Regions from separate parts of the Spiroplasma endosymbiont of Sarcophaga carnaria genome, predicted to be linked through region 3. Evidence: riboswitches for the same ligand, from Rfam matches in the RefSeq annotation. Region 3 holds a riboswitch; each other region holds the start of a gene.
What was found. A riboswitch is a leader RNA that binds a small molecule or an ion and turns the genes downstream of it on or off. The one in region 3 is predicted to bind cobalamin.
Positions count from the first base shown of each region.

Region 1 (11,177 bases), 180 kb from region 3:
AAATTTTTCATTTTAAAATTCCTCACTTTAAATGTCAATAACTAAGTTATTACTACTTTTATTATAAATTAATAACGCATGTTTATCAAAATATATTGTAGTCATTCTCTTTAAATTTAATTCTTTTTCAGGAACTAAGACTTTTAAAATCATTTTATTATCAGTTTCAAAAAAACAAACAATTGATTTCCCAATTTTTTTAATTGTTTTAACTTGGCCTTTACACATTAAATGTAAATCCTTATTAAAAAATTTTGTTTTTTCAAAGGAAATTAAATTTGGGTTAATCGCTAATCAACATTCTTTTTGGTCAACTAACTTAATTTCTTTTGGTAGCTTAATTTTAACTTTTTCATTCATGAGGATATGATCTTTTTCAAAATACTGCATTGAAAAAATATTTTCAGAACTATTGTACATTGTTTGATATAAATGCATTGTTTCGGGGAAAAACTCAGCCTGTTCTTTTGTCATTAATTTATAATTATTATTTTCATCAAAGAACAATAACTTAGTAACATAGTTTTTAATATTTTCAATGTTTCTTGTCAAAACTAAAAACGTCATTTGCGGATTATAGTTTTTTAACGTTAATAAAATATCATTTAATTCAATTGCTTCATTATGTGTTAAATTATCAAAAGTATTATGCAAAATAATCAATTCTTTATTTGTTAAAATCGCATTAATTAATCTAATCTTTGTATGATCAAAACTACTTAGATTTTTGGTAATTTTAAATCAGTTCATTTTAATATTTAAATTACTCATTAGTTCTTTTACTTGTTCAAATGCTTGATTATAAACTGTAACAATTTTTTCATTTGCCGCAGCAATCACAAGGGAATTATCTTCTTCACGTTGGATTAATTTATCATTTAATAACGCTAAATGGTACTTATGAAAATATTCAAGAACTTTTCCTTTAACAATTGTTGCTTCATCTGGCAACAAATTTGAAATTAGTTGTTCTTGTTTTTGATTATAATTAAACCATTGATCTTCTGCTAGTTTCAATCAAGTAACAACATTAATTGAATTACTTTTATGTAAAATCCCTTTAATAATATTTTTTCGTTCACTATCACGCATAACAGTATTAAGAACGTTCAGACGATATTTTTTTAAAGCTTTTCTTGCTTTAATTAGCTTATATCGTTCATAAAGAATTTTAGTTTGTAAAGTTTTTAAATACTTTTCACAAACAAGTTTATCCCCAATAAATCCAAATTTTTTATTTTTAATCTTTCTTTTTTTGGCAATTTCATAACAATCACATAAATAATCCAATTCAGAAATATAATAAATCTTATCTCATAAGGCTTGTAAAAACGCAAGAAAAACTTCGTAAACACGAATCTCTTCTTTTTTATAAGTGTAGGTATGTAAACTTTGAATTAGAATTGAATCCTTATCATCTTCTAAAATTTTGGCAATTTCCTTTTTATGAAATTCACTAATTTGTGTTAAATATGTTTCAATTCATTCTTCCTTAATCCTAATTGAATTATGAAAATATTCATTAATGATTTTATCTGTTTTCAATATTAAATCTTTTTTATTTAAGTCATTACCTATAAAAACTAAATTTTTATAACGATATTTATTTTTAATGTATTTTAAAGAACTATCATGCAAAAATTTTGGTATTTTTAGAATATGATAAGCTAATCGTAATTTCGTTGGCAAAAAACCTAACCGTAATGTCCCCGGTGAAACATAACCAATTTTTCGTTCCTTTGGCAGTAAAGCAGTAATGTTTTGATTATTTAAATAAATTTTTCCACTATGTGGTTTTTTCTTTCCTAATAGAAGTTTTAAAAAATATAACTGTGAAAATTTATTTTCAAAATAAGTTCCTAGAACTTCTTGACTGTTGACATCAAAGTTTAAATCAGTAAAAATATTTTTTTTATAGCGTTTATATTTTAAATTACTAATTTTTAGTCCCATTCAAACACCACTCTTCTAATCATTTTTATTATACCCAAATAAAAATAATAAAAAACACTTATTCTTAAGTTAATAATTTTATTAACCCCCATAGTGTTTTATATAAATTACATAATTTTATATCTAATTGGCATCCCCAAATTTAATCGTGGATGATAATCTAACCCCTCAATATTTAACGTAAAATTAAATGTTGTACTAATTTTTACTAAACTATTTGCAGGTTCATCTAAACTCTTAATTTGATTACCCTTTGGTGGAATAATTTTTTTAAGATTAAGTTTTTTGTTAAGACCCGGATTTTCACTAATAAAACTAGCAATAAAAGTAGCTGCTTTTTCTTGTAAATAATTTATATTTGCGACATTATTTACATCATTAAAATCTAACTTACTATTATTAATTTCAATATCATTTTGCGCAATATATGCATTATATTTTTTTAAAACAAATCGATTTAATTCATCAGTTTCATTTGGAATAATTGGAATTTTAAAAATTATTTTTTGTTCAACATTCATATCAGTAAAACGCATTTTTCAAGCACCACTCTCTAACCATTTTTCCGCTACTTTTAAGCATTTCACAGCCAAGGTAACATTAACCATTTGATTTTCGTCAAGTGTCAATTCTTGACCACTAAGAATTGTAAAAGTTGCCGCAAATGGATATGCTAAATAAAATCAAAAATCAGGAATATTTGATACATCCTTTGCAAACCCTAATGGAGCAATTTTGCGTTGTGGCAAATTTAAAAAAAGTGTACTCAATTGATCACTTGTGGGTTTAAACAAGTATTTTTGGTTTCCCTCTTGTTTGCTAATACCAAAGGATGGATAAATATCACCTTGCATAATTGTAAAATTATTTGGTAAGGTTGGCAAATCTTCTTCGCTCTTATTATTTTGACTTAAATTTTGACAACTAATTAAACTTGTTGTTGATGTTACGGTCAACAATAAAACTAGCAAATTAGCTAATATTTTTTTCATAATTATAGAAACTCCTTTCTCAAAAAAAGGATAAATAGGATTATTACTTAACTTAAATCTTAGTTAAGACAAAATCAAATAATTGGTCTTGTTCTCAAACGTCACGAAAAACTAAACCATCAATTCCAACTGAACAATAATTTGCTGGACTAGTACTAAACTTGCAGAATGGATGTGTGCTTGAAAAAACTGCTCAATAATTTTTATTAAAATCTGTTATTATATCATCAACTCTGATCAATAAACGGCCAAATGATGTTTCGTTAAGCCCAAAAGAATCGGAATCCGATGCTAACATATCACCTAAACTTACTAATGAATTATAAAACGTAATTGTATTGATAACTCTTCCACTTTCATTTTTTACTGTGATTTTAACACTATTAACATGATATCCATCAATACTATTTTGTGATACTTTTTCGCTGTTTGATGAAGTTAATTGTTGCAATGCAACATTTGCAATAGTTGTTGTACCAACTGTTAAACTTGTTACTAACGTCAAGATATTTTTAACCATTTTTTCTTCTCCTTTTGTTTTTTATATTTATATTTTTATCTTATTTACAAAATAAATTAATCCTATTTACCTAGTAGGACTCTTATTAAATTTATCAGGCCGGTCTACTGGCTTAACTTAATCCTACTAGTTAATCCTTCCCAAATATGTTATTCAGTGGTACTCATTAACATTCGTCAGTTTTACAGTTGCTAGGACAGCTTAAGACTTGCACTTAATTCCCTTTTATCCTTTATAAACTTTTAAAGTAGTCTATTTTCATTATAACGAAAAAAACAAAATGACCTAGAATTATTATTAAAAAAAACTTTTATCTTAATAAGATAAAAGTTCTCTACCATTATTCTGCTTTTTAATTATCAGATTTTGGTTTTGCTGTTTTTTTATTAAGTTCTTTTTGTACTTTTGATGCTTCTTCTGTTTGTTTTACTAATTCTTCTTTTTTATTAAATTTAGATTTAAAGCGTTCAACACGTCCTGCTGCATTAGCAAATTGCTGATTACCTGTATAGAAGGGATGGCATGAAGAACAAGTATCAACTTTTAATTCTTTCCCCTTAGTAGAACCAGTTATGCGCTCTGTTCCACAAGTTGTGCACATGATTTTAGTATCAAAATATTTTGGATGGATTCCTTCTCTTGCCATATAATTCACCTCTCTTTTAATAATATGGATGCATATTATTTGCACGTAAATAATGATAACACATATTATCAATAAAAACAAAAATTATTTAATAATCTTTGCAAATTCATTAAAATCAATGCGTACCCGTGGTAAACTTGTTTTTTCATCTGTTTCATCATAATATCCTAAAGCTAAGACTAATACCGAATATAATTTATCTTGGTTAAAAAACAATGTTCTGATAATAAATCATTACATTTTTTAACATCAAAACCCCCTATAATTGTTAACCCAATTTTTAAATCAGCAGCTTGCAGGGTAATAAAACTAGTTACAATATGTGCTTGTTCAGACACAAAGGTAAATAAATCTTTTTTTTGCGTTAAAAAAGTTTGATATTTATCAATTGTCTTTTTTAACACATCAGGTTGTGCAATATTTCGTTCTAACCGTGTTGTCAAAAATTCCGTTGAGACTAAATATTCTGGATTAATCCCAGCGATAATCATAATACAATTTGCATTCTGAACTTTTTCCTGATTCGAACCACTCATTACCTCTTCTGCAAATTTAGTTTTTAATTCTTTATTAGTAATAGTCAAAACATTAGTAACTTCTAGCCCTAATGAGCATGGTGCTAAACGCCCCGCTTCAATAATTGTTAATAAATCATTATCGTTAATAGTTTTGCTACTATCATATTTTTTAATTGTTTTTCGTCAATTAATAGCATTTTTTACTGTAATTTAATAATTTTTTCTCCTTTATTTTTAGTCTTCATTAATCTTCGTTAAAACAACATTTAATACATCAACACTTTTTGCAAATGGTGGTGAATATGGTAAATCCAAATATTCAATCTCATTAATTTTAGTTTTTGTCCAAATTAATGGGATTAAAGCATTGATTCTTAAACTAGCTTTATTATAACCAAAGATTTGTGCCCCTACAATAACTTTTGTGTTTTGATCATAAATAACCTTAACGGTAACTGGTTTAGCATCGGCTACATAATGAGTATGATCAGTTCCCGTAATAACCACTTCTTTAGTATTAAAACCATTTGCAATTGCTTGCTCTTTCGTATACCCTGTTCGAGCAATTTCACTATCAAAAACTTGGATAATAGCGGTTCCAATCGCCCCTGGAAAATGATCTTTTTTCCCTGCTAAAATATTACCTAAAACCTTTCCGTTTTTTGCCGCAACAGTTGCTAATGAAATATATTGTAACCTATTATCAATCATATTTTTTGTCGTAACACAATCACCAACAGCATAAACATTTTTAATATTAGTTTCAAACTGATCATTAACTAAAATCGCCCCAAATTCATTCATTTTTAGCTCTGTTTCTTTTAAAAAATCAGTGCTTGGGATAACTCCAATTCCCACTAAAACTAAATCTGTTGGAATCTCTTCTTCTGATGATAATCTAATTTTTGTTACTTTATTGTTTTTAACAATAAACTCTGCTACTTTCTCATTTGTCTTAATTTTAATTCCTTTATGTTCTAAATCTGCCACTAATAATTGGGCAATATCTTCATCAATTAATTTTCGTGAAACCCATTTGTCGGCTTCAATTAATGTAATATTTTTTCCTGCTAAACCAAAACTTTCACAAAATTCTAAACCAATGAAACCGCCACCAATAATGGCAACATTTTTAATTGTTGCTAAACTATCGCGAAGAACTACTGCCGATTCTAAAGTTGTTCCTGTAAAAACATTTGATGCTTCTTCTCCCGCCAAATTTAATTTGCGTGGTGTTGCTCCAACACTAATAATCAACTTATCATAAGTATCATTAAATTTTTCGTTTGTTGCAAGATTAATTCCATAAACTGTTTTTGCCTTAAAATCAACTTTTGTTACTTCACACGAAGTTTTTACAATAATTCCATTATCTTTAAATTGTTCAACAGTTCGTGCAATCATACTTTCTGGTTTATCAAAATGTTTTCCAACATAATAAGGAATTCCACAACTACCTAACGATGGATATTTTAATTTTTGATAAGCAACTATTTCAACATCATCTTTTAAAATACGTTTTAACTTACTAGCTGCTGTCATTCCAGCAGTTGACCCACCAATTACAATTACCTTCATCTTTTCCCCTTCTTTCTGTCTTCTTAGTAATATTATAACCTTTCAAATTTAAAATAAAAATAAAGGTGTTACCTTTATTCTTGTTTTGACGCTTTTTCTCTCTTTCGTTTTCGCCGTAGGCGTGATCATTTGAAAAGCATGAGATCTTCGTTTTCTAAACAATTTGTTAACCGGGCAGCAATTGTTGTTGCTTGTAATCCTCCTGCAACATTTACTGCTGTTCGACCCATATCAAATAAGCCATCTAACGCTCCAATAATTGCATAAACAGGAACATATAAAGTCCCTAAACCAAGCCCCCCCAGCACCCCGGCTGTGACAACACTAGCTGTTCCTGGAACACCAGCAATTCCTAATGACGCAACAACAACAACTATTAAAGCAATAAAGAAATTAGCGGCTGTCAAATCAAATAATCCTGCTGTTACAATAAATGAAACAATAATTCCCGCTTGTACCCCAGCACAAGCAGTTAATCCCATTGTTGTTGTTAATGGTACTGAAATACTAACTAAATTTTCTTTTACTTTTATATCATCTTTCAAGACTTCCATTGTTAAAGGTAAGGTTGCATTTGAAGATTGGGTTGTAAATCCTTGAATTACTGGCTTAATAGCAAATTTTCATCATTTAAATGGATTAATTCCTGATAATGTTAATAATAACGAATGTCAAATCAAGGCAATTACTAGACATAAGTAACCAACCCCAATTACAATTCCAATTTGTGCTAAATATCCAATTGGACGCGAAACAATGGCATAAGTAATCATTGACATTACGGCATAAGGCATTAACTTAATAATAAACATTAAACATGACATAATAACTGTCCATCAACGATCAAATCCAGCACGGATTTTTTGCATATCTTCGGGATGTCTTTTTGATGATTTTTTAACCGCAAGGCCAATTAATCCTGCAATAACCATCACTGGAATAATTGCTCCCAAAAAGAATGGAGCAACAAAATTTGAAGGAACATAATCTCAAATAATTTGTGGTAATGGTTTCGATGCTGCTTTATCATAACTACCACTTCCCGAAATTGTAAAACCATTGCCAATATTAAAAGCAATACCAATAAATAAGGTAATAATAAACATCACTGCAACATTTAACAATAAAATGGCAATTGTAATAATTGTTCCTTTTTTTGATGCTGCATCTTTTCCTGGTTTTGATACGGCTCGTGCAATTGCTAAGAAAACAACAGGAACAGTCATTAATAAAATCGCATTTAAAAAGACCGTTCTAAAGAAGTTAACTCAAATTGAAAAATCATGAACTCACAAGACATAAATATCATTTGGAATGTTCTTATTGGGGTCATTTGGATCTTGAATTATTGGATTAATCATTGAACCTGACGGATCAGCTGTGTTATATGGGAAATTATTAATTGCTTGAACAACAATTCCAATAACTAAACCAAAAGCTAGTCCTAATAAAACACGAAAAATAAAACGCATCTTTGTTTTTTTAATTCAAAATCATAATAAAAGCATAATTCCAAAGAAAATAAAAATACTAACAAATGATTGCCAAGTTGAAATTGACAAGAAGTCATGTAAAGGATTACTATTATCTGTACTATTTAATAAGTTTAAATACATTTGTCCTCCTCGCTTTCATAGAATAAATTATTATTTAAATAATACCATAAAATAGATGATAATTCATTTTAAAAAGAAGGCAAAAAATATTACTATTATATCTATGATTATTTAGGCTGCTTTTTTAGTTTCTTTTTTGTCTGTTTTGCTAATAATTGCCCTGATACTTCTGCTTTTATTAACGCTTGTTCTTCTACTGTTAAATAATTCAATGCACTAATACTTTTTTCATGTGTTTTAATATTTTCAATGTTATTCATTGCTTGATAAATTAATTTTATTCTAATTGTTCCATATTTCATTTTTAAGAAACGATAGTAGGTTCCTGCTAGTCCAATCATAACAAAAACAATAACCCAAATAAATAAAATCCCCATATTTTTGACAATCTCAGTTTGATATTCACCAATACCGATACTTGTTGGTGAAGATAAACCATATATTATTGTCCCAATATTATGTAAGCCATAACGGAATGGTGAGATATATGATAAAACATCAAAAAATTTATTTTGCATAAATGATGGGAATGTTCCTCATCCAGCTGATAAATTAATAATCAGATAAATAACAGCAATAAAACGCCCCAGCATTTCATCGGGAATCGCTAACCAAAGAGAACAAATAATAATATTGAAAACTGATCCTAAAAAGAGCATTCATAACCATAGCAAAGCATACGATGGACCAATTTGCCCAAAACCTAAAATTAATAGTGAAAACATCATTACTGTGACCTGAATTCAGGATGTACACAACATTAATAGTAACTTACTAAAATAATGTTGATAAGATAATGTGTTTTTGGTTCTACCTTTACGATCATAAACAAATGTTTGTGTTAAAGCCCCAACTCAAACACCAATTAACATAAATAATTCTCCCAATCCAATACCATATTTATTGTATTGATAACCTTGCACGTTATATGGAATATCAATAATGCTGCCAACATCTTTTAAATGTTTACCCAATTCATTACTATTAGTAAAATATTGATCTTTGCTAACAACATTTTCTGATCCAAAAATAAATTGTACCAAGGGTCCTTTTACTAAGCAAAATACCTTTAGTAACGAAGTAATAATCTTTCCTTGTACTGAAGTTAATTTACCTTAACTAACTAAATTATTTGTTTCATTAATTAAATTGCTTGTATTAATACTTTTAACATAGTCATCATAAGTAGTACGATTTACGGTCCCATCAGGATTAGACAGAATGGTATAAAGCATTGGTAAAATTAATTGCGGTACTGCTTCACGAACAAAACTTTTTCGTAAATTAGTGAAAGTTGTTGCAAAATAACCAATTAAAAAATTTTGTTTATACGTTGCTCACAAGTTAACCGGATTATTGCTCATTCAAGTAACATCCGTTAAAAACTGATCATGGTCAAATGACGAATTTGCAATGTTTTTTAAAATGTTAATTAAATGAACAGAATAATTTTCAGGAATTCGTAGTTGAACTCAATATTTATCATTTGGTTCAAAATTAGTATCTTTATTTTTTAGATAATTTAATTTCAAGGTAATGGTACTAACATCGATTTTAACATTATTATGTTCTTTATCATAATAATTTGGTCCAGTAACAATATTATCACTAACACTTGTAAAACGTGCAATTTCATTTGGTTTAACTGCTGCATTACAACTTGTTGCATCGTTTGCATTAACATAATGAATATCAGTCCCATTTGCAATTGATTTGTCAGTATCACTTTTAGGTTTATAAATCACACATAAATTTGCATCATGATTAACAATCGCCATTGGAATCTGGTCTGTTTTAAGGAATGGATTTCAAAAAGCTCAAACACAAAAGAAACCATACAAAAATGGCACAAAACAAATTAAGATGTACTTAATTATTTGCAACCGATTCTTCCCTATTTTTTCTTTTGCTTCTGTTTTAAAAACATCACTAAATTTTGGATTCTCTATCATAATGTCATCCCTTAACTTTTTATTATGCCTTACATCATATTAATTCTACACTAAAAAAGAAAAAATACTTATTTTTATAAGTATTTTAATCAATGACAAATGGTAATAATGCCATTTGACGTGCTCTTTTAATTGCTATTGCTAACATCCTTTGATTTTTAGCTGTTGTTCCAGTAACTCTCTTCGGCAAGATTTGCCCATTACCAGAAATAAATTTTTTTAATAATTCAATATCTTTGTAATCAATATATGTTATTTTATTTTTTGTAAAATAACATTGCTTTTTAAAACGTTTAAATTTTGGATTCATTATTTGGTTCCTTTCTTTTTAATCTCATAAAATTGCATCATCACCATCAAAACTAATACTATCATTATTATCTTGTGATTCTGTTTGATTGAAAGAAGTCATATTATTAAGATCATTAGAATTTGGTGTTGGGGTTCCCATATTAGCCGTAGTCCCTGTCCCTCTTGAATCTAAAAACGAAACAGTTTCTGCAATTACTTGCATAATTGTTGTCATTTGTCCATTAACATTATCTGTTCTTGTTTGTAAACGACCATCTAAAGCAATTAATGAACCTTTTTTTAAATAACGGGCCATATTTTCTGCTGTTTTATTTCAAGCAAAACATGAAATAAATGATGCTTGATCATTAAAATTATTATTTACTGCTAAGGTAAAAGCCACAAATGGTTTATTATTAACAGAATTTTTTAATTCTAAATCACGTGTTATTCTTCCTACTAATGAAACTCGATTTAACATACCTCTTTCACCCTCCTAAATTATTCTTTTGCTTCAACTGGTTTTGTTGTTCTAAGTTCTTCACCTTCAACGCGTTGTTCATTACGTTCTATAATAATCTGGTCTTTTATTTCCCGGTTTACGTTCACGGTCTGGCTTATCATTCTTAACTTCTGTTTTTGCATAAACAGTTGATTGAATATATCCTTTTTCTTTTTCAGTATTAATTACTAAAATTCGTAATACATCTTGCTCAATGTGACTGATACGAACAAACTCATCAATATTTTCTGAGGTTGTATTAAAAATTAATACACCATAGTATCCTTTTGTTTTCTTTTTAATTGGATATTCTAAAGTTCTAATCCCTCATTTACCGTGTTCTTCAATTTTTCCACCATTAGCTTCTAAAATTTTATGTAGACGACCTTCTAATTCGTCTAAATTCGCTGCTTCTGGATTTAAGATATACATAACTTCGTACTTACGCACTTTATTTTCCTCCTCTTGGTCTAGGTCCTATTCGGACAAGGAGCTAATAATCATCATCAAAGCATTATTAACTCGTTGTCAATTATACCTTATATTAGTTATAATTGTAAGGTTTATTTACCTAAATTTAATAATTTTAAATCATCAAAATAAGTTATT
Region 1 is NZ_OZ026456.1:882,895-894,071, reverse strand. It holds gene AACK91_RS05190 (bifunctional oligoribonuclease/PAP phosphatase NrnA) at 1-11, opposite strand, end outside; gene AACK91_RS05185 (hypothetical protein) at 28-1,953, opposite strand; gene AACK91_RS05180 (hypothetical protein) at 2,061-2,945, opposite strand; gene AACK91_RS05175 (hypothetical protein) at 2,998-3,450, opposite strand; cobalamin riboswitch at 3,546-3,736, opposite strand; gene rpmE (50S ribosomal protein L31) at 3,818-4,111, opposite strand; gene AACK91_RS05165 (hypothetical protein) at 4,196-4,327, opposite strand; gene AACK91_RS05160 (hypothetical protein) at 4,291-4,752, opposite strand; gene AACK91_RS05155 (FAD-dependent oxidoreductase) at 4,864-6,207, opposite strand; gene AACK91_RS05150 (dicarboxylate/amino acid:cation symporter) at 6,282-7,823, opposite strand; gene AACK91_RS05145 (hypothetical protein) at 7,931-8,866, opposite strand; gene AACK91_RS05140 (hypothetical protein) at 8,939-9,775, opposite strand; gene rpsR (30S ribosomal protein S18) at 9,861-10,088, opposite strand; gene AACK91_RS05130 (single-stranded DNA-binding protein) at 10,104-10,547, opposite strand; gene rpsF (30S ribosomal protein S6) at 10,629-11,018, opposite strand; gene AACK91_RS05120 (IspD/TarI family cytidylyltransferase) at 11,132-11,177, opposite strand, start outside.
Region 1: linked by a shared signal. The riboswitch ahead of AACK91_RS05175 (hypothetical protein) and the one ahead of AACK91_RS04270 (hypothetical protein) in region 3 are both predicted to bind cobalamin.

Region 2 (11,177 bases), 790 kb from region 3:
GCAATTGGCATTCCAACCGAAACAATAAACCGATCAATTGCTTGTTTTGGATTTAATGTTACTGCTTTAATAACTTTATTATTTCCCAAACTAAATGTTCGTGCTTCAACACGATCATAAGAAAAACTTTCATCATTATTATTAACTTGTTGTTTAATAAACTCTAAAATAGCATTTTGTCGTAAATTACCATCAGTAATATTTTCAAACTGATCAATCCCCCCATTTGGGTTTTTAACATAATTAGTTTGAGCAAAATTAATAACAAAATCATGTTGATTACTTACTTGTTCTGAAATAAAATTATTATAATTATTTTCAACACGCTGTTTTGAAACTTCAATAATTGTAAAAATAAAACTAGTTAAAAACACTAAAATAACTAATCCAACAAATTGAATTTTATTTTTAACTGTGTTTTTAAAATTGTTTTTAAATAATAACTTAAAACCAGGCATTTTTTCACACTCTTTCTCTTATTTTTTAATGTTTGAATTTAATTAAAAATAAAACGAGGTGGTGTTGATTGTTTTTTAAATTGTGTTAATAGTTCGGTTTTACGTAAATTATCAATAAGACAAGTACATTTAAGAAATCAGCGATCTCTAGCAAAACCTAATAATAACATTAATAAAAGGGAAAATGATAATTTTTGTTGTTGACAAAAAACATCATTTGTTAGTGTTACTGCTCAAAATGTTTGATAACTAGAAAAAATAACATCATTAATATTTTTTAAATACCCAATATATAAACGAAATAGTAATAACATTGCAATAAAACTAAGCGTAAAAATTGCATAAAAAACATAACAAAAAATAACTAGAAAAGAATATATTGCTTTATAACTAATTATTATTTTTAATTGCATCATTAATGAAGTTTCACCAAAAAATAAAACACTTGAAATTATGAAAATATTACCTAATCATAAGATAATAATTTGCCAATTTGAATATAAAATTACTTTTCAAGTTGAAAGCGTTTCTTTTTTAATTTGCTGAAAATTAACTAAGATTTGCGCGAGAATTCCCGTGAAAAAAAGAAAAATAATACTTGATAAAAACAAATACAATAAATTTAATGCAATATTTAAGAAACTATAATTATCTTCAAGATTAATAATTGAAAAAGATGATGAGAAAAAAATATATCCTAAAAAAATAACAAAGAAAGCATTAATAAATCTTTGATATTTCGTAATAAAATTTGTTTTCATTTTCATCACCATAACTTTCATCATATTTTGCTGATTTTATTATAACATTAATATTAAAATAATGTATGGCATAAAATAAGCCTTATTACCTTAAAATAACAATAAAAAACTATTATTTTACAATGATAGTTTCCTTAATAACATTAATCTTGTTGTTGTTGATTAATGATAATTGGTCGTGATTTATTGATTTCATATTTACCCACTAAAATTAAAATTCCACCGATTAAAAATGAAAATAATAACGAAACAATTCCAGCAGCAATGTGTGATTCTGCTTTACCCTTTAAAACACTGGTGCACAATATTATTGGGGCAATTTGAACTGACCCAATTATTAAGTACATAATTCCAGCCATTGCCCCAAAACCAGCAAAGTAACCAGTTGTCATAACAAAAGCTAATAATGCACAAAGAACAAAAAACCCTAATAAAATTGATGATATAACAATCGATAAAATACAACCAGCACGACATAGATTATCTGTTTTTTTTCCTTCAAAAGAACCTTCTGAATTTCAATAGATATAATTTTGATCCATTTATATTTAATATTCTCCTTTCAATATTTTCTAATTTATAAATTAAAAGTTTAACTTATTGTTACTCTATTTTTTTACTTATTATTTTTCAATATTAGTTAAAGAACGGGGTCAGAACAATTTAAACAATTGATGTAAATTAGTTTTCCATAATTAATTTGTAATCAAATGTTTGACACAATTAAGTCATAACATTTTAACACTAAAAAAGCAATATTTTATTCCTTTAATTCTTTAATTTTGTCGAAAACTCTTGATGAAATAAAAAAAATCATCAATATGACAATTTGAAAACTAATTTTGTGTAAGATTATGATTTTGCTTTAAATTTTTTAAACGTTAAAATATAATACCGTTGATTGTTGGTTTGGTGTTAAACCTTTGTGTTGGTATTTTCATTTTCAGAGCTTTAAATAATTTTGAATATTAGTGAAACCCAAACCATGATAATGAATTAAGGCTTCTTTAAGACTGGATTGTAATTTACTAATCTTATTTAACTTTTGATAACTAGTATCAGGGTTTGTACTAGTTTTGGTGGAATATAGAGTAGAATTTGTTTGTTTTGCTACTAATAAATATAGTGGTTGCATATCAGAAATAATTATTGATTTTTCTTTAATTAGTTGCTTATTCATATTTTCAATAATCCATTGTTTTTGTAATCTTTTGGTATTGGTGGATTGAACAAAAATATTATTATTGCTATCAACTGCCATTTGAATACAGCATTTGGTATCAGTTGAAAATGGATCGAGATGAGTTTTTCGTTTATCAAATTTATCTTTAAAATTGCCTTTATGAATTTCTTTAATAAATGTTTCATCCATTTGGATTTGACCATTTAATTTTTTAAATTTTAACTGTGTATTTTCTAATTGTTTTGATTGCATTAATTTTTGTCGATTATATCAAGCGGTTTTTGGGGTTGTTTTAATAAAACGAGAAATTATTTTACTAGATTGTCCTAACAATGAAATTTGAATTAATAAATTTCACTGTTCATAATTTAAATGACTTCAATAAGTAAAATGATGACGAAATGCATCAAAACTAGCACGACATTTTTTACATAAATATTTTTGTTTTCCTTCGGAATTATGACCATTTTTAACACAATGAAAAGATTTGCAATTAGGACATATAATGCCTTTATCTCTAAATTTTTGATCAATTTCATTTAAACGTTTTTGTTTTTTAATTAAGTCTGCTTGTTGTTTTATTTTTTCATAAAATTCTAAAAATTGATCATCTGTTAAGCTATTTATTAATTCTGTAATTATTTTTTTCATCATTTATTTACCTCTATATATTAAAAATATACCTAATTTTAGGTATATTTTATAAATATCAAGAGTTTTCGACAAAATTAAAGCTTTAATCTTTAATTTTGTCGAAAACTCTTGATGAAATAAAAAAAATCATCAATATGACAATTTGAAAACTAATTTTGTGTAAGATTATGATTTTGCTTTAAATTTTTTAAACGTTAAAATATAATACCGTTGATTGTTGGTTTGGTGTTAAACCTTTGTGTTGGTATTTTCATTTTCAGAGCTTTAAATAATTTTGAATATTAGTGAAACCCAAACCATGATAATGAATTAAGGCTTCTTTAAGACTGGATTGTAATTTACTAATCTTATTTAACTTTTGATAACTAGTATCAGGGTTTGTACTAGTTTTGGTGGAATATAGAGTAGAATTTGTTTGTTTTGCTACTAATAAATATAGTGGTTGCATATCAGAAATAATTATTGATTTTTCTTTAATTAGTTGCTTATTCATATTTTCAATAATCCATTGTTTTTGTAATCTTTTGGTATTGGTGGATTGAACAAAAATATTATTATTGCTATCAACTGCCATTTGAATACAGCATTTGGTATCAGTTGAAAATGGATCGAGATGAGTTTTTCGTTTATCAAATTTATCTTTAAAATTGCCTTTATGAATTTCTTTAATAAATGTTTCATCCATTTGGATTTGACCATTTAATTTTTTAAATTTTAACTGTGTATTTTCTAATTGTTTTGATTGCATTAATTTTTGTCGATTATATCAAGCGGTTTTTGGGGTTGTTTTAATAAAACGAGAAATTATTTTACTAGATTGTCCTAACAATGAAATTTGAATTAATAAATTTCACTGTTCATAATTTAAATGACTTCAATAAGTAAAATGATGACGAAATGCATCAAAACTAGCACGACATTTTTTACATAAATATTTTTGTTTTCCTTCGGAATTATGACCATTTTTAACACAATGAAAAGATTTGCAATTAGGACATATAATGCCTTTATCTCTAAATTTTTGATCAATTTCATTTAAACGTTTTTGTTTTTTAATTAAGTCTGCTTGTTGTTTTATTTTTTCATAAAATTCTAAAAATTGATCATCTGTTAAGCTATTTATTAATTCTGTAATTATTTTTTTCATCATTTATTTACCTCTATATATTAAAAATATACCTAATTTTAGGTATATTTTATAAATATCAAGAGTTTTCGACAAAATTAAAGCTTTAATTTATAAAATATTGCTTTTTATTTAAATAATATTTTTTTGAAACAACGGGATTAAATATGACAATCAAAGCCATGATATAATTTATCTTCTTTAAAGATTTCTTTTATATCATATTTTTGGCGATAATCTTTTACATCCCCAGTTTCAATCGCTTTAATTGCTGCACACGCCATTGCATGTGAACTACATAAAGTAATTTGAGGAACATTACCACTATTTAACGGTTCATGATACAATGCCCCTGTTAACATTTCATTTAGGCCAAAACCAGGACATTCTCCTTTTAAAATTCCCTGTTGTACTCGAAAATCAGAAATAATTGGGAAGAGATATTTTTTCTTATTATGAATTGCTTGTTCGACCATTAATCCAAATTCCATATGAGTCCCAGAATCTCATCCATCTAACTCAAAAATGACATAATCAGCGGTGGTTAAACCAGCATAATCTAAGTCAAAAATTGCTTTATTAGTTGGACGGACGGTTTGATTTGTTTCAAAATCAACTGGATTTCCAATAATAAAATCAGGAAACATTGCTCGTAACCGATCCCCTTCTACTTTTCGGGTATTTCATTGTGCTTCAGTAAACATGCTTCCAGCATTATAAATTACTTTTTTATTATCTTGCATTATTATCCTCCTTCTTGGTTAATTGTGCTAATTATTGTTTTTATTTTTTCTTGTTCAAAAATTTTATTATTAATATCACCCGTTACAAAAGCCCCAACCGCTACTAAGTCATACCCTAGCGTTTTTGCTTCTTTTAAATTTGTTAAATTAATTCCCCCTGAAGCCATATATGTTTTTGTTGGAAAAAAGGTTTTTAAAGTTTGAATAAAATTTAATTTAAAAGAAGTCGCTGGAAAAATCTTAATAATTTCTCAATCAGCATTAACAATATTCGTCACTTCCTGTAAGGTCATTGCTCCTGGAATATACAATAATCCTTTGCGATGACAAAATTCACTAACTGTCGGGTTAAAAACAGGGCCAACTAAAAATTGTGCTCCTGCTTCAGCTGCTAAGATTGCTTCTGCTAATGTTAAAACGGTTCCAGCGCCAACTAAAATTGTTGGATGTTTTTTTCGTAATGCTTTAATTAATAATTCAACCTTTGGAATTGTAAAAGTTAATTCTAAACATGTCACTTGCAAATTGATTAACATTTCACAAATTTGCTGGGCAACATTATAATCTTGATTACGAATAACATAAAAAACTTTCTGTTCTAAAATTTTGGGTAAATCATTCATTACTTAACCTAAATATTTTTCAATTCTTTGAATAATCGTGTCTTGATCTAAGCATTTGTACTTAATAACAGCATCAGCACTTCCTGATAAACCATAATCATCAACACCAATTACTAAACCAGTTTTACCAACAAATTTGTATCAAACATAGTCATTAGAAAACTCAATCGCAATTACTTTTAGAAAGTCTTTTGGAATTATGCTTTCTTGATAAGCAATTGGTTGCTGGTCAAATAATTCAACCGATGGCATTGAAACCACCCGAATATTTGCTTTCATTGTCTTAGCCGCATTAATTGCAATTGGAACTTCGGTTCCTGTTGCAATAATAATTGCCGTTAATGGTTTTGTCTTGTCTTCTTCAACAACAATATATCCTCCCTGCAATGTTTTTTTATAACAAGTTGTAGCTAACTGATAAGGGGTATCTTGGCGCGATAAAATTAATGCTGAAGGCGTTTTTTTTGTTTCAACAACAAGTTTTAAACAACCAATTGCTTCATTAATATCAGCAGGACGTAAAACGTTTAAATTCGGACAATTTCGTAACATTGCTAATTGTTCAACTGGCTGGTGCGACTTACCATCAAAACCAACCCCAATTGAGTCATGTGAAAAAGCAAAAATAACCGGTAAATTTTGAATACATGCCATTCTAATGCACGGTTTCATATAATCAGAAAAAATTAAAAACGTTGAATTAAATCCTTTTAATCCTTGATGTAATTCAATTCCAATGCTAATTGTCCCGGCGGCAAATTCCCGAACCCCAAAATGAATATTATTATTTTGGGGTGTCTTAATTGTTCATGAACCATTATAACCAATAATCTTTGTCGCTGTTCCCAAATCAGCACTACCACCAAACATATTATTAGGACATTTTTGTTGATAATATTTAAAAACATCCCCCATAATAATTCTTGTTCCTGCTTTTTTATTTTGATCAGTTGTTAATAAGGATTTAAAAGCATCAAATTCAACAGTCGGGGCAGCAAATAATTGCTTGAATTCCTCGGGAAAAGCAGTTTGATAAGCTTTTAATTTTGTTGCTCATGTTTGGTATGTTTCTTGACCGCGTTTAATAAAAGTATCCTTTCAATAAGTTTTAACATCTGGGTCAACATAAAATTGCGGATGTTCAAAATCATAAAAGGTTTGCACTTGTTGCATTTCTTCTGCTGTAAACGGTGATGAATGCATTGGTGAGCCTTGTTTTGGATGCCCATAACCAATAATTGTTTTACACTCAATTAAAGTTGGCTTATCACTTTTTTGCGCTGCTGTGATTGCCTTTTTAATTGCTGTTAAATCTTCATCAGCATTATCAACGCGAATATAATTTCAATTTTGTGCTTCAAAAAATTTTTGATAATTTACTTTTAAAACTTCATCACACTTGGTATCTAATTGACAATCATTTGAATCATACAACATAATTAATTTATTTAACTTTCATACTCCAGCTAACTGGATTGCCTCAAGAGCACCCCCCTCTTGTAAATCACCATCACTACACAAAACATAAGTATAATGATCAATAATGTCGTGTCCTGGTTTATTAAACTTAGCGGCTAAATGTTGTTCTGCTAATGCCATTCCAACGCCATAACCAACACCTTGGCCTAATGGTCCCGATGAATTATCAACCCCTGGGGTTACACCATATTCAGGGTGCGCTGGGGTTTTTGAATTAATATGGCGATAATTTTTTAAATCATCAATTGATAAATCATAACCTGCAAAATGTAAAATTGCATATTGAAGCGTTGACGCATGTCCTGGCGATAGCACAAAACGGTCACGATTAATTCAATCGGGGACAGCTGGATTAGCAATTAAATTGTTTAAATAAATTGCTTGCATCATTGGCGCTGCACTTAAAACAATCCCTGGATGGCCAGTTTTATTATAGATAATTGGATCTAAGCCTAAAATTCGTAAATTACTTAAGCTTTTTGTTTCAATATTATTATTTGTATCTTTCATTTCGTTTTCCTCCTAATAAATTTAAAATATCAACGATAATTATTTTTAAATTAAACAAGGAACTTTATTATCTATCATTAATAATTTCTGCATAATAAAGGTCATTTTTTCTGCAAAATTATCGTTATCAGCATCAACAACAATGAAATGATAATCATCCTTTAATTCATGATATAAGACCTCATATTGTTCATTTAATTTTTCCCAATAATGGTATGGCGTTTCTAATTCTAATACGCGGCCACGCTTATTAATCCGTTCAACAGCTTTTGGTGTTGAAACTTTTAAATAAATAATGACATCAAACCCTAATTTTTGTTTTAAAATTGGTGTAATAACATTTTGAAAAAAACGATTGTAAACTTTAAAATCAACATCATTCATAATTTCTAACAAATGTGAAACCCGAACAAAAACCGGATCTTCTAAAATCGTGCGATCAAAAACAGTATCTTCTAAATTATCAATTTCAAAAAATTGTTCAATTCTGGTTGTCAACATGTAAATTTGCATTTTAAAGGCAAATCCTTTCATGTCCTGATAAAAATCATTAAAATATGGGTTTTCTTCTAAGGGTTCTTTAAATAAATTATAATTTAACTGTTGACATAACGTCTCACTAACTTTTGTTTTCCCAGCACCAACAGTTCCAAAAACAGCAATTTTCATTTCTTCTCCTCCGTTAGGTTATTTCATTAATTGCACTGCCGTTGTTAACGCCAATTGCACCATTACCATAAAATTATTTTGGCGTTCCATTGCTGAAGCTGCTTGTTTTGTAACAAGGTTATCAGAAATAGTTAGCAATGTTGCTGCTTGTTTTTTGGTCACAATTGCATTTGCAAACAAGGCATATGATTCCATTTCAACAACATCTAGATTATGTTCTTTCGTAAATGATAACGACTCATCATAGCGATAAAAAACATCAGCAGCATGGGCATTACCAGTATGTGTTTTGATTCCTTGCTTTAACGCTACCTCTTCAATCGTATTGAATAATTTTTCACTTGCTGGAATTAGATGAGAATCTATATTAGCAGCAATTTTGGCATAATTACTTTCACCAAACGCTTCGCGAACATTGAAAATATCATATAGTTCAAACTCTGATTTATAACTACCCGCTGAACCAATGCGAATAATATAATCAACATCATAAAATTTAAATAATTCATAGGAATAAATTCCAATACTTGGACAACCCATCCCACTTCCAGCAATTGTAATTTCAATATCTTGATATTTTCCTGTATACATAAACATATTTCGAACCTCATTGACTAATTTGTAATCGGTCAAATATTTTTCCGCAATTGCTTTTGCTCGTAACGGATCACCGGGCATTAAAACAACTTTTGCAATATCCGTTGGTTTTGCATTAATATGTGGTGTCATTTTTTTATTTCCTTCCTTTTGTACCTTTATTGGACTAACGATCCTATTAATGAGGTTATTATTTAAAATGCTTTTTCTTAAAAATAAATTTAAACAAAACGAAAAGGAATATTTTAATATATTCGTATAAGTGATGTTTAATTAACAGTTTTATTTTTATTTAATAAATTAATTTAATAAAAAATTAAAATTATAAAATATTTTAAAATTAGTTTTATTAAACTTAAAGATTTTTTAATTATTATTATTTTAAATAATGCCCTAATAGGATTATCGCTTTAAATTAACAACTAAAAAACGCTTTTTGACGTCTTTAAAATTATTATTTAATAGTTTTTCACTAATAAATAATTAACTATCCAACCCCAGGGATAATAACTATAAAGGCAGCACTGATAAAATATCAATGTTTTTTAGATCGGTCTACTGGCTCAGTTTCACTTTACTCGCTATTCCTTCTCAAGAATTATCTTCTAAATGGCATATGTTAGCTTTCATCCACTTTACAGTTGCTGGGACAGCCTAGGAGTTTCACCTAATTCCCGTAACATCCAAAATTGCTTTTTAAAGTTGTTAAAGTAATAGTATAAAGTTTAATTTTAAAATGCAAGTTAAAATTAAACTTTTTCTGTGAAAACCACAGACATTTAAGAATTTAGTTCATACCGTTAATAAAATTATAACATTAAAATAAAAAACTGCCATTAATTTTTGGCTTTAATTTTGTCGAAAACTCTTGATATTTATAAAATATACCTAAAATTAGGTATATTTTTAATATATAGAGGTAAATAAATGATGAAAAAAATAATTACAGAATTAATAAATAGCTTAACAGATGATCAATTTTTAGAATTTTATGAAAAAATAAAACAACAAGCAGACTTAATTAAAAAACAAAAACGTTTAAATGAAATTGATCAAAAATTTAGAGATAAAGGCATTATATGTCCTAATTGCAAATCTTTTCATTGTGTTAAAAATGGTCATAATTCCGAAGGAAAACAAAAATATTTATGTAAAAAATGTCGTGCTAGTTTTGATGCATTTCGTCATCATTTTACTTATTGAAGTCATTTAAATTATGAACAGTGAAATTTATTAATTCAAATTTCATTGTTAGGACAATCTAGTAAAATAATTTCTCGTTTTATTAAAACAACCCCAAAAACCGCTTGATATAATCGACAAAAATTAATGCAATCAAAACAATTAGAAAATACACAGTTAAAATTTAAAAAATTAAATGGTCAAATCCAAATGGATGAAACATTTATTAAAGAAATTCATAAAGGCAATTTTAAAGATAAATTTGATAAACGAAAAACTCATCTCGATCCATTTTCAACTGATACCAAATGCTGTATTCAAATGGCAGTTGATAGCAATAATAATATTTTTGTTCAATCCACCAATACCAAAAGATTACAAAAACAATGGATTATTGAAAATATGAATAAGCAACTAATTAAAGAAAAATCAATAATTATTTCTGATATGCAACCACTATATTTATTAGTAGCAAAACAAACAAATTCTACTCTATATTCCACCAAAACTAGTACAAACCCTGATACTAGTTATCAAAAGTTAAATAAGATTAGTAAATTACAATCCAGTCTTAAAGAAGCCTTAATTCATTATCATGGTTTGGGTTTCACTAATATTCAAAATTATTTAAAGCTCTGAAAATGAAAATACCAACACAAAGGTTTAACACCAAACCAACAATCAACGGTATTATATTTTAACGTTTAAAAAATTTAAAGCAAAATCATAATCTTACACAAAATTAGTTTTCAAATTGTCATATTGATGATTTTTTTTATTTCATCAAGAGTTTTCGACAAAATTAAAGATTTTTGGCAGTTATAAATTAAATTAGAATGATAATACCATATTTGGGCCAGCAATAGTACAATGGCCACTTTCAAGTACATCCAGTCCAATTATTGCGTCAAATCCTTGGCTGGAAATATGTTCATTTCCGTGAACCATTGTAATCTTAGTTACAAATGAACTTGGGAATACTCGAGATTTTAATCCCTCAGGTGTTGATACTATTCCTTGTTGAAGGTCAATTGGTAAATGTAAAGCAACCATATATGTATAAAATTCATCTTCTGAATTAGAACCAGTAGAAACTTTCATTTTTCCTCTTGACTCAAGTTTTAATTTTTCAACAATTTTAGTTGATATAACAGAATTTGTTGCACCAGGTATCTATTAAAGCTTTACAAAA
Region 2 is NZ_OZ026456.1:1,495,778-1,506,954, reverse strand. It holds gene AACK91_RS08705 (ABC transporter permease) at 1-458, opposite strand, end outside; gene AACK91_RS08700 (hypothetical protein) at 497-1,243, opposite strand; gene AACK91_RS08695 (hypothetical protein) at 1,363-1,761, opposite strand; gene AACK91_RS08690 (IS1/IS1595 family N-terminal zinc-binding domain-containing protein) at 2,094-3,056, opposite strand; gene AACK91_RS08685 (IS1/IS1595 family N-terminal zinc-binding domain-containing protein) at 3,244-4,206, opposite strand; gene AACK91_RS08680 (hypothetical protein) at 4,344-4,925, opposite strand; gene AACK91_RS08675 (bifunctional 4-hydroxy-2-oxoglutarate aldolase/2-dehydro-3-deoxy-phosphogluconate aldolase) at 4,928-5,548, opposite strand; gene tkt (transketolase) at 5,552-7,537, opposite strand; gene AACK91_RS08665 (deoxynucleoside kinase) at 7,583-8,206, opposite strand; gene deoD (purine-nucleoside phosphorylase) at 8,225-8,935, opposite strand; cobalamin riboswitch at 9,335-9,505, opposite strand; gene AACK91_RS08655 (IS1/IS1595 family N-terminal zinc-binding domain-containing protein) at 9,731-10,693, shown strand; gene AACK91_RS08650 (hypothetical protein) at 10,817-11,086, opposite strand.
Region 2: linked by a shared signal. The riboswitch ahead of deoD (purine-nucleoside phosphorylase) and the one ahead of AACK91_RS04270 (hypothetical protein) in region 3 are both predicted to bind cobalamin.

Region 3 (11,177 bases):
ATATATGAGCTTACAAGCTGCATCAATAGAAGTTTATTCAACAATCATGCAAGGTTTTAATTTAACTAAGTTAAATGATTGTTTAAATAAAAAAGGATATATAAATAAAGAAAAAGAATCTGTCCATTTATCAATGGCAATTGGTTTATCTAATAAAGAACTGAAAAATAAAATTTATCCACAAGTTCAATTATCATCAGAAGAATTATACACATTAATCGACTAAAAAAATACCCTTAATTGAAAATATTAAGGGTATTTTTTTATTTAGTTTATTCTAAACAAAATCAATATAATTGTCTACAATATTGTGGTTAAATCAACTGCTTCTGCAATACATAGAATAAATAATGATTAGATCGGTTTTATTAACAAGTAACTAAAATAATAGTTTTAGCATATTTGCTCTTATCATTTATTTAACAAAATAAAAAATGCCTTTTCATTTTAAAGATAGCGCGGAAGATTATATCAACGACTCTTAATAATTCCGTTGGTAAAGATTCGGTATCAATAACTGCCAATAAATAACGTATGATTATTAAAATTAAAATTTTGGTAAGTCTTTTCTGACATTTGACGAAGTTTTCTGGCGCTATAAATAACAAACCATCTTTCATTACACAAAAAAAGCATAATCTGGAATTAACTCGGTTAAATCAAGTGTTCCTCCTGAAGTTCTCAATTTTCTTTGTACAAAAAAAATAAATAATTTATTATTTTGATTGTTTAATTTTCATCTTTTATGAAATGATTTAAAATTAGAACAACAATCATCACAAATTGGATGTAAAACATCAGCACGCATTTAAAAAATGTTCCCCTCTTTCTTTTAAATTAAGTAATAGCGTTAGTTTAAATAAAAAAATTTGTAAATAAAATATAAATAGAGTTTATAGTTTTTTGCTAATTAAATTATAATGGATTTTTTATATTTTTAAATATATTCTTTAATTTTGTCGAAAACTCTTGATGAAATAAAAAAAATCATCAATATGACAATTTGAAAACTAATTTTGTGTAAGATTATGATTTTGCTTTAAATTTTTTAAACGTTAAAATATAATACCGTTGATTGTTGGTTTGGTGTTAAACCTTTGTGTTGGTATTTTCATTTTCAGAGCTTTAAATAATTTTGAATATTAGTGAAACCCAAACCATGATAATGAATTAAGGCTTCTTTAAGACTGGATTGTAATTTACTAATCTTATTTAACTTTTGATAACTAGTATCAGGGTTTGTACTAGTTTTGGTGGAATATAGAGTAGAATTTGTTTGTTTTGCTACTAATAAATATAGTGGTTGCATATCAGAAATAATTATTGATTTTTCTTTAATTAGTTGCTTATTCATATTTTCAATAATCCGTTGTTTTTGTAATCTTTTGGTATTGGTGGATTGAACAAAAATATTATTATTGCTATCAACTGCCATTTGAATACAGCATTTGGTATCAGTTGAAAATGGATCGAGATGAGTTTTTCGTTTATCAAATTTATCTTTAAAATTGCCTTTATGAATTTCTTTAATAAATGTTTCATCCATTTGGATTTGACCATTTAATTTTTTAAATTTTAACTGTGTATTTTCTAATTGTTTTGATTGCATTAATTTTTGTCGATTATATCAAGCGGTTTTTGGGGTTGTTTTAATAAAACGAGAAATTATTTTACTAGATTGTCCTAACAATGAAATTTGAATTAATAAATTTCACTGTTCATAATTTAAATGACTTCAATAAGTAAAATGATGACGAAATGCATCAAAACTAGCACGACATTTTTTACATAAATATTTTTGTTTTCCTTCGGAATTATGACCATTTTTAACACAATGAAAAGATTTGCAATTAGGACATATAATGCCTTTATCTCTAAATTTTTGATCAATTTCATTTAAACGTTTTTGTTTTTTAATTAAGTCTGCTTGTTGTTTTATTTTTTCATAAAATTCTAAAAATTGATCATCTGTTAAGCTATTTATTAATTCTGTAATTATTTTTTTCATCATTTATTTACCTCTATATATTAAAAATATACCTAATTTTAGGTATATTTTATAAATATCAAGAGTTTTCGACAAAATTAAAGATTATTATCAAGATAAATAAAATATGATATGATATTTTTAGACAATTTAATATATAGTTATTTAGAGTTAGGGAATTAAGTGTAAATCTTGAGCTGTCCCAGCAACTGTGATATGGACGAACACCACAAGCCACTGAAAATATTTTTTGGGAAGGCGGTTAGTAGGATGAAGTTAAGCCAGTAGACCTTTCTAAATTTAATTAGTCTTATTATATAACTCCTGGGTGTGAGTCATGTAATTATTTTGCAAACAAATAATTTAATGATTGTTATATAAAAAGCATTTTGGGAATGCTTTTTTGTTTATTGTAACTAGAATTAAATTGTCCATTGTTAATTTGCTAGAAAGAATAAAAAAGAAGATGGAAAAATTATTAATAGTGATATTAAGTAGTTCATTTATTTTGTCACCAACAGCGACAATTATTGCTTGTAAAAATACTGATGAGTTTATTTCATATAAGTATCCAGATTGGATTTAGCATATGAAAACAGAGGAATCAAAAGAGTTTACCGTTGGTTATGATAATTATTATTTATCATCGGCAAGAAGTAGTTTCGAACAAAACAATTGGTTAGACCTTAACCAAGAAAGCCATGTTTATGTTCATTTTAAGAATATTACTAATATTGATGAAATTATGAAAAAGTTATCATTTGCTGATACTGCTAATATGCAACTCGTAACTCAGATTTATGAGCCAATAACATTTAGAAAAGCCGACAACGGTATGTATATTTCTAATCCCTTTTTAACGCAAAATACAGCTGTTGGTGGATATACTATGATGGCAAAAGATAAATGACAAGACATTAAAAATAGTAAAAATATGAAACAACTAAATGATCGCTTTCAAAAAGAGTTTGATGAACGCGGAACAATTGCTGATTCGCATCCAGTTCAAGAAGTAAATGGAACAAAATTTGTATGATGAGATTCTAATAGTTGAGGAAACTTATTGCAAACAGATATTCAGAAGGAAATTTATGGTGTTTGAAGTAACACTGAAAATAAAATTCAAGTGGGAATGAACATTCCATTGAGCCTTACAAGTGAGGGTTCAATTAAAGTGTCAAAAACAGGTGCCCACAATGTATTTCGAATTGATTTAAATTATCAAGAAGATTGAATAAATAATAGTTTTAACAAAGTAAAATATCTTCTACCCCACTGAGGTTTTTACTTTACAATTAAAGGTGATAATAATGCCCAATATATTTCACCACAACTAATTCCTGCAATTAATAATAACTTTCGTGCTTCCGATGTTTTGATATTCTTAAAATCAAAAAATTTTAATTATTTTAATACTGAAGGTTATAAAAATGCTTTAATTTTGTCGAAAACTCTTGATATTTATAAAATATACCTAAAATTAGGTATATTTTTAATATATAGAGGTAAATAAATGATGAAAAAAATAATTACAGAATTAATAAATAGCTTAACAGATGATCAATTTTTAGAATTTTATGAAAAAATAAAACAACAAGCAGACTTAATTAAAAAACAAAAACGTTTAAATGAAATTGATCAAAAATTTAGAGATAAAGGCATTATATGTCCTAATTGCAAATCTTTTCATTGTGTTAAAAATGGTCATAATTCCGAAGGAAAACAAAAATATTTATGTAAAAAATGTCGTGCTAGTTTTGATGCATTTCGTCATCATTTTACTTATTGAAGTCATTTAAATTATGAACAGTGAAATTTATTAATTCAAATTTCATTGTTAGGACAATCTAGTAAAATAATTTCTCGTTTTATTAAAACAACCCCAAAAACCGCTTGATATAATCGACAAAAATTAATGCAATCAAAACAATTAGAAAATACACAGTTAAAATTTAAAAAATTAAATGGTCAAATCCAAATGGATGAAACATTTATTAAAGAAATTCATAAAGGCAATTTTAAAGATAAATTTGATAAACGAAAAACTCATCTCGATCCATTTTCAACTGATACCAAATGCTGTATTCAAATGGCAGTTGATAGCAATAATAATATTTTTGTTCAATCCACCAATACCAAAAGATTACAAAAACAATGGATTATTGAAAATATGAATAAGCAACTAATTAAAGAAAAATCAATAATTATTTCTGATATGCAACCACTATATTTATTAGTAGCAAAACAAACAAATTCTACTCTATATTCCACCAAAACTAGTACAAACCCTGATACTAGTTATCAAAAGTTAAATAAGATTAGTAAATTACAATCCAGTCTTAAAGAAGCCTTAATTCATTATCATGGTTTGGGTTTCACTAATATTCAAAATTATTTAAAGCTCTGAAAATGAAAATACCAACACAAAGGTTTAACACCAAACCAACAATCAACGGTATTATATTTTAACGTTTAAAAAATTTAAAGCAAAATCATAATCTTACACAAAATTAGTTTTCAAATTGTCATATTGATGATTTTTTTTATTTCATCAAGAGTTTTCGACAAAATTAAAGCTATTTTTAAAACAAGGGAAAATCAGCTAGTTTATTAACTAAAACTAAGATTAAACCAATTAAACAAAAAACACAACATAAAAAAAGAATTAAATATTTATTTTTTCGAAAAGCAGCCCGAATTGTTAATTTTTGTTTGGTTGTAAAGTCATCATTATGTGAATTTTGACGAGCTTTCCGTGACTGTCATCACCATCAACCACCACTTGCAATTGATAACAATGTAAACAATACAACCAAAACAATTAAGACTGATACTGGAATATTACTTGCTTGCGCATTTAAATAAAACATTAAAATCACCTATTTAATAAAAAAATAACACTAATAGTGTTATTTTATCAAAAATTTAAACATTTAAAGCACTTTTTGTCTTTAATTTTGTCGAAAACTCTTGATGAAATAAAAAAAATCATCAATATGACAATTTGAAAACTAATTTTGTGTAAGATTATGATTTTGCTTTAAATTTTTTAAACGTTAAAATATAATACCGTTGATTGTTGGTTTGGTGTTAAACCTTTGTGTTGGTATTTTCATTTTCAGAGCTTTAAATAATTTTGAATATTAGTGAAACCCAAACCATGATAATGAATTAAGGCTTCTTTAAGACTGGATTGTAATTTACTAATCTTATTTAACTTTTGATAACTAGTATCAGGGTTTGTACTAGTTTTGGTGGAATATAGAGTAGAATTTGTTTGTTTTGCTACTAATAAATATAGTGGTTGCATATCAGAAATAATTATTGATTTTTCTTTAATTAGTTGCTTATTCATATTTTCAATAATCCATTGTTTTTGTAATCTTTTGGTATTGGTGGATTGAACAAAAATATTATTATTGCTATCAACTGCCATTTGAATACAGCATTTGGTATCAGTTGAAAATGGATCGAGATGAGTTTTTCGTTTATCAAATTTATCTTTAAAATTGCCTTTATGAATTTCTTTAATAAATGTTTCATCCATTTGGATTTGACCATTTAATTTTTTAAATTTTAACTGTGTATTTTCTAATTGTTTTGATTGCATTAATTTTTGTCGATTATATCAAGCGGTTTTTGGGGTTGTTTTAATAAAACGAGAAATTATTTTACTAGATTGTCCTAACAATGAAATTTGAATTAATAAATTTCACTGTTCATAATTTAAATGACTTCAATAAGTAAAATGATGACGAAATGCATCAAAACTAGCACGACATTTTTTACATAAATATTTTTGTTTTCCTTCGGAATTATGACCATTTTTAACACAATGAAAAGATTTGCAATTAGGACATATAATGCCTTTATCTCTAAATTTTTGATCAATTTCATTTAAACGTTTTTGTTTTTTAATTAAGTCTGCTTGTTGTTTTATTTTTTCATAAAATTCTAAAAATTGATCATCTGTTAAGCTATTTATTAATTCTGTAATTATTTTTTTCATCATTTATTTACCTCCATATATTAAAAATATACCTAATTTTAGGTATATTTTATAAATATCAAGAGTTTTCGACAAAATTAAAGCTTTTTGTTGTTTTTTGTACTAAAGCTAATACTTCTTCAGCGGTTTGACAAGTTAGAGCTTTTGCCACTAATTGTTCCATCGCTGGAACTTCTAATTTACTAATAACTCGACGGGCATTTAAAATACTTGTTGCTGACATTGAAAAGTAATCTAACTTCATTCCCATTAAAAGGGGAATTGCTTGTTCTTCTCCCGCCATCTCACCACACATTCCAACTCATTTGCCTTCTTTATGAGCTCCATCAATAATTGTTTTGATTAAACGTAAAATTGATGGATTATATGGTTGATATAAATAAGCAACAAATTGACTCATCCGATCAGCTGCCATTGTGTATTGAATTAAATCGTTTGTTCCGATTGAAAAGAAATCAGCATGTTTTGCAAACTGGTCCGCCAACACAGCTGCTGATGGAATTTCCATCATCATTCCAATTTCAATATTATCCGCAACTTGATGTCCGGCTTTAATTAGATTTGCTTTTTCTTCTAATGTAATTTCTTTTGCTGCTTTAAATTCATCAATTGTAGCAATCATTGGGAACATAATACCAAGTTTCCCGTGGACACTCGCGCGTAATAAAGCTCGTAATTGTGTTCGAAACACATCCGTTTTATCTAAACATAATCGAATCGCACGATAACCTAAAAATGGATTCATTTCTTCTGGGAATTTAAAATATGATAGTTTTTTATCTCCCCCAATATCCAACGTACGAATAATTACTGGTCGGTTTTGCATTCCTTCTAACACGCCTTTATATGCTTTATATTGTTCATCTTCCGTTGGAAAATGATCATTATCCATATATAAGAACTCACTTCTAAAGAGTCCAATTCCTTGGCCACCATTATCTAACACCCCTTGAACATCTTTTGGGGCCCAAATGTTACCTTCTAAAACAAATTTTTGGTATCCATCTTTTGATACGGTGGTTTTATCTTTAAATGCTAATAATTCTTGTTGCAATTGGAAAAACTTTGTTCGTTCTGCGGTTCAAGTTTTAATCTCGTCAGCTGATGGGGCTAAAATAACCTCCCCAGTTGTTCCATTAATCATCATCGCTTCATTATGTTTTGCATGTTTTGTAACATCTTTTAGGCCTAACACTGCCGGAATTTCTAAACTACGAGCCATAATAGCAGCATGGCTAGTTCTTCCCCCCATATCACAACTAAATCCTTTTGCAAATTTAGGGGCCAATTGCGCTGTTTGTGATGGTGTTAAATCTTCTGCGACAATAATAACTTCTTCATTAATTGTTGCTAAATCTAACACCGGCACATTTAAAATATATTTAATTAACCGATCAGTTACATCTTTGATATCCGCTGCTCTTTCCTTAAAGTATGGATCCTCCATTCCAGCAAATATTGTAATAAATTTCTGTGCAACAGTATGAATTGCATAAGCCGCATTGTTTTTATCATTATTAATCATTTTTTTTGCTTCATCAATCATCGCCGGATCCTGTAAAATCTGACTATGGGCTTCGAAGATCGCCGCTTTCTCAGCTCCCAATTTTTCTAAGGCAGTTTCTTGTAATTTTTCAATATCAGCATTTGCCTTCTTCATTGCTGTTTCTAAACTCTTAATTTCACTAGCTGAATCAGAAACCGTATTATTTGAAATCTCATATTTTGGTTCTTCTAATTTAAAAACTTTTGCAATTGCAATTCCATTACTCGCACCTATTCCGTGCAGTTTTTTTGACATAATAAAAATTCCTCACTTCTCTTTCTACTAAAACTATTTTTATTATATACTGAAAATTGGAAAATTACTGTAATTTAAGCATAGTTTTCATCCTCAAATTATTATTTTTATTACAATTTACAAAGTTCATCAAAAATTATTTAAAAATTAAAATGATACCCCACCCAACTCACGAATCTTATAAACTAAATTATTAGATGTGTGGCACTCCCACATTTCCTGTTTTCTATTCTCTTGTAAATATATTCAGCAAGAGTTATAATGATATGGATTATTTAATATAGTTTTTTTATTTTTGTATTAATCAAAGTACATTTTTAAATTAAATTATTATTAAATAATAAAAAATTTTAATTTTAGTTATGTTATTAATTATTTGATTATAAAATAAAGCAAATTTATTTACTAATAAAAAACATTAATTAAAATTAAAAAATAGTAAAACATTTATAATATCATCAAGTATCAAAATCATTAAAACAAAATATTTTATCAATATTATACATTTATAGTTCAATTCTTCGTTTGATAATGATAAATGCGGTACATGACTTTGATTATGGTCATTTAAAATAATCAACAAATATTAATTATCAACAGGGAGAACAAAGCAATATGAAAACAGTAGAACAAGCAATTAAATTTCGCCGTTCAATGTCTGGTTTTAATACAAATAAAAAAAGAAGATTTGAACTTAATTTTAAATGCTGGTCGGTTAGCTCCAAGTGCACTTGGATCAGAACCAACAAGAATTTTAGCAATAAGAAATAATCATGTTAAAGAAAAACTAGCTGAAATTTCTTATGATGAACCAAACTGAAAAAAGGTGAAAACAACAGATGTTTTAATTCTTTTTGTATCAGTAAAAGGAGATATTTTAAACAGTAAAACATTTATTAAAAATAGATTAGATAGATGGGGTTTGCCAGAAGACCAATTAGAAGACCGCGTTGATTCTTATTTAGAATATCTAAAACAATTTGATTGTGATAGTTATTCAATCAACAAAGCATTTATATCTGCAGCATATATGAGCTTACAAGCTGCATCAATAGAAGTTTATTCAACAATCATGCAAGGTTTTAATTTAACTAAGTTAAATGATTGTTTAAATAAAAAAGGATATATAAATAAAGAAAAAGAATCTGTCCATTTATCAATGGCAATTGGTTTATCTAATAAAGAACTGAAAAATAAAATTTATCCACAAGTTCAATTATCATCAGAAGAATTATACACATTAATCGACTAAAAAAATACCCTTAATTGAAAATATTAAGGGTATTTTTTTATTTAGTTTATTCTAAACAAAATCAATATAATTGTCTACAATATTGTGGTTAAATCAACTGCTTCTGCAATACATAGAATAAATAATGATTAGATCGGTTTTATTAACAAGTAACTAAAATAATAGTTTTAGCATATTTGCTCTTATCATTTATTTAACAAAATAAAAAATGCCTTTTCATTTTAAAGATAGCGCGGAAGATTATATCAACGACTCTTAATAATTCCGTTGGTAAAGATTCGGTATCAATAACTGCCAATAAATAACGTATGATTATTAAAATTAAAATTTTGGTAAGTCTTTTCTGACATTTGACGAAGTTTTCTGGCGCTATAAATAACAAACCATCTTTCATTACACAAAAAAAGCATAATCTGGAATTAACTCGGTTAAATCAAGTGTTCCTCCTGAAGTTCTCAATTTTCTTTGTACAAAAAAATAAATAATTTATTATTTTGATTGTTTAATTTTCATCTTTTATGAAATGATTTAAAATTAGAACAACAATCATCACAAATTGGATGTAAAACATCAGCACGCATTTAAAAAATGTTCCCCTCTTTCTTTTAAATTAAGTAATAGCGTTAGTTTAAATAAAAAAATTCTTTAATTTTGTCGAAAACTCTTGATGAAATAAAAAAAATCATCAATATGACAATTTGAAAACTAATTTTGTGTAAGATTATGATTTTGCTTTAAATTTTTTAAACGTTAAAATATAATACCGTTGATTGTTGGTTTGGTGTTAAACCTTTGTGTTGGTATTTTCATTTTCAGAGCTTTAAATAATTTTGAATATTAGTGAAACCCAAACCATGATAATGAATTAAGGCTTCTTTAAGACTGGATTGTAATTTACTAATCTTATTTAACTTTTGATAACTAGTATCAGGGTTTGTACTAGTTTTGGTGGAATATAGAGTAGAATTTGTTTGTTTTGCTACTAATAAATATAGTGGTTGCATATCAGAAATAATTATTGATTTTTCTTTAATTAGTTGCTTATTCATATTTTCAATAATCCGTTGTTTTTGTAATCTTTTGGTATTGGTGGATTGAACAAAAATATTATTATTGCTATCAACTGCCATTTGAATACAGCATTTGGTATCAGTTGAAAATGGATCGAGATGAGTTTTTCGTTTATCAAATTTATCTTTAAAATTGCCTTTATGAATTTCTTTAATAAATGTTTCATCCATTTGGATTTGACCATTTAATTTTTTAAATTTTAACTGTGTATTTTCTAATTGTTTTGATTGCATTAATTTTTGTCGATTATATCAAGCGGTTTTTGGGGTTGTTTTAATAAAACGAGAAATTATTTTACTAGATTGTCCTAACAATGAAATTTGAATTAATAAATTTCACTGTTCATAATTTAAATGACTTCAATAAGTAAAATGATGACGAAATGCATCAAAACTAGCACGACATTTTTTACATAAATATTTTTGTTTTCCTTCGGAATTATGACCATTTTTAACACAATGAAAAGATTTGCAATTAGGACATATAATGCCTTTATCTCTAAATTTTTGATCAATTTCATTTAAACGTTTTTGTTTTTTAATTAAGTCTGCTTGTTGTTTTATTTTTTCATAAAATTCTAAAAATTGATCATCTGTTAAGCTATTTATTAATTCTGTAATTATTTTTTTCATCATTTATTTACCTCTATATATTAAAAATATACCTAATTTTAGGTATATTTTATAAATATCAAGAGTTTTCGACAAAATTAAAGAATATATTTATTATTATATTAAAAAAAGACACTAATGTCTTTTATCAAATAATTTGTAGTTAACTCTTGTAAAACAAACAAATAATTTGCTGAGATTAAGCAAATTATTTGAATCAATATTTTGTTTTCCTACTGTTTGTAAATTTATCTTAAATTAGATTTTATTTTTTGTTTCACCAGTTGTTAAAATTTCTTTTAAATTTTCATATGTTGTTTCAACCATATTTTTAACCGCTTCATCGGTATATGAACCGACGTGTGGAGTAATAATTACCCGTGGATATAATGTTAATAGTTTATTAGTAATGTCATCTGGCATTTTTTCACCCTTAAAATCTTTAA
Region 3 is NZ_OZ026456.1:706,282-717,458, forward strand. It holds gene AACK91_RS04255 (nitroreductase family protein) at 1-226, shown strand, start outside; gene AACK91_RS04260 (hypothetical protein) at 620-808, opposite strand; gene AACK91_RS04265 (IS1/IS1595 family N-terminal zinc-binding domain-containing protein) at 1,049-2,011, opposite strand; cobalamin riboswitch at 2,114-2,299, shown strand; gene AACK91_RS04270 (hypothetical protein) at 2,577-3,500, shown strand; gene AACK91_RS04275 (IS1/IS1595 family N-terminal zinc-binding domain-containing protein) at 3,501-4,463, shown strand; gene AACK91_RS04280 (hypothetical protein) at 4,570-4,857, opposite strand; gene AACK91_RS04285 (IS1/IS1595 family N-terminal zinc-binding domain-containing protein) at 5,037-5,999, opposite strand; gene ptsP (phosphoenolpyruvate--protein phosphotransferase) at 6,046-7,797, opposite strand; gene AACK91_RS04295 (nitroreductase family protein) at 8,471-9,049, shown strand; gene AACK91_RS04300 (IS1/IS1595 family N-terminal zinc-binding domain-containing protein) at 9,793-10,755, opposite strand; gene AACK91_RS04305 (NAD(P)-dependent oxidoreductase) at 10,990-11,177, opposite strand, start outside.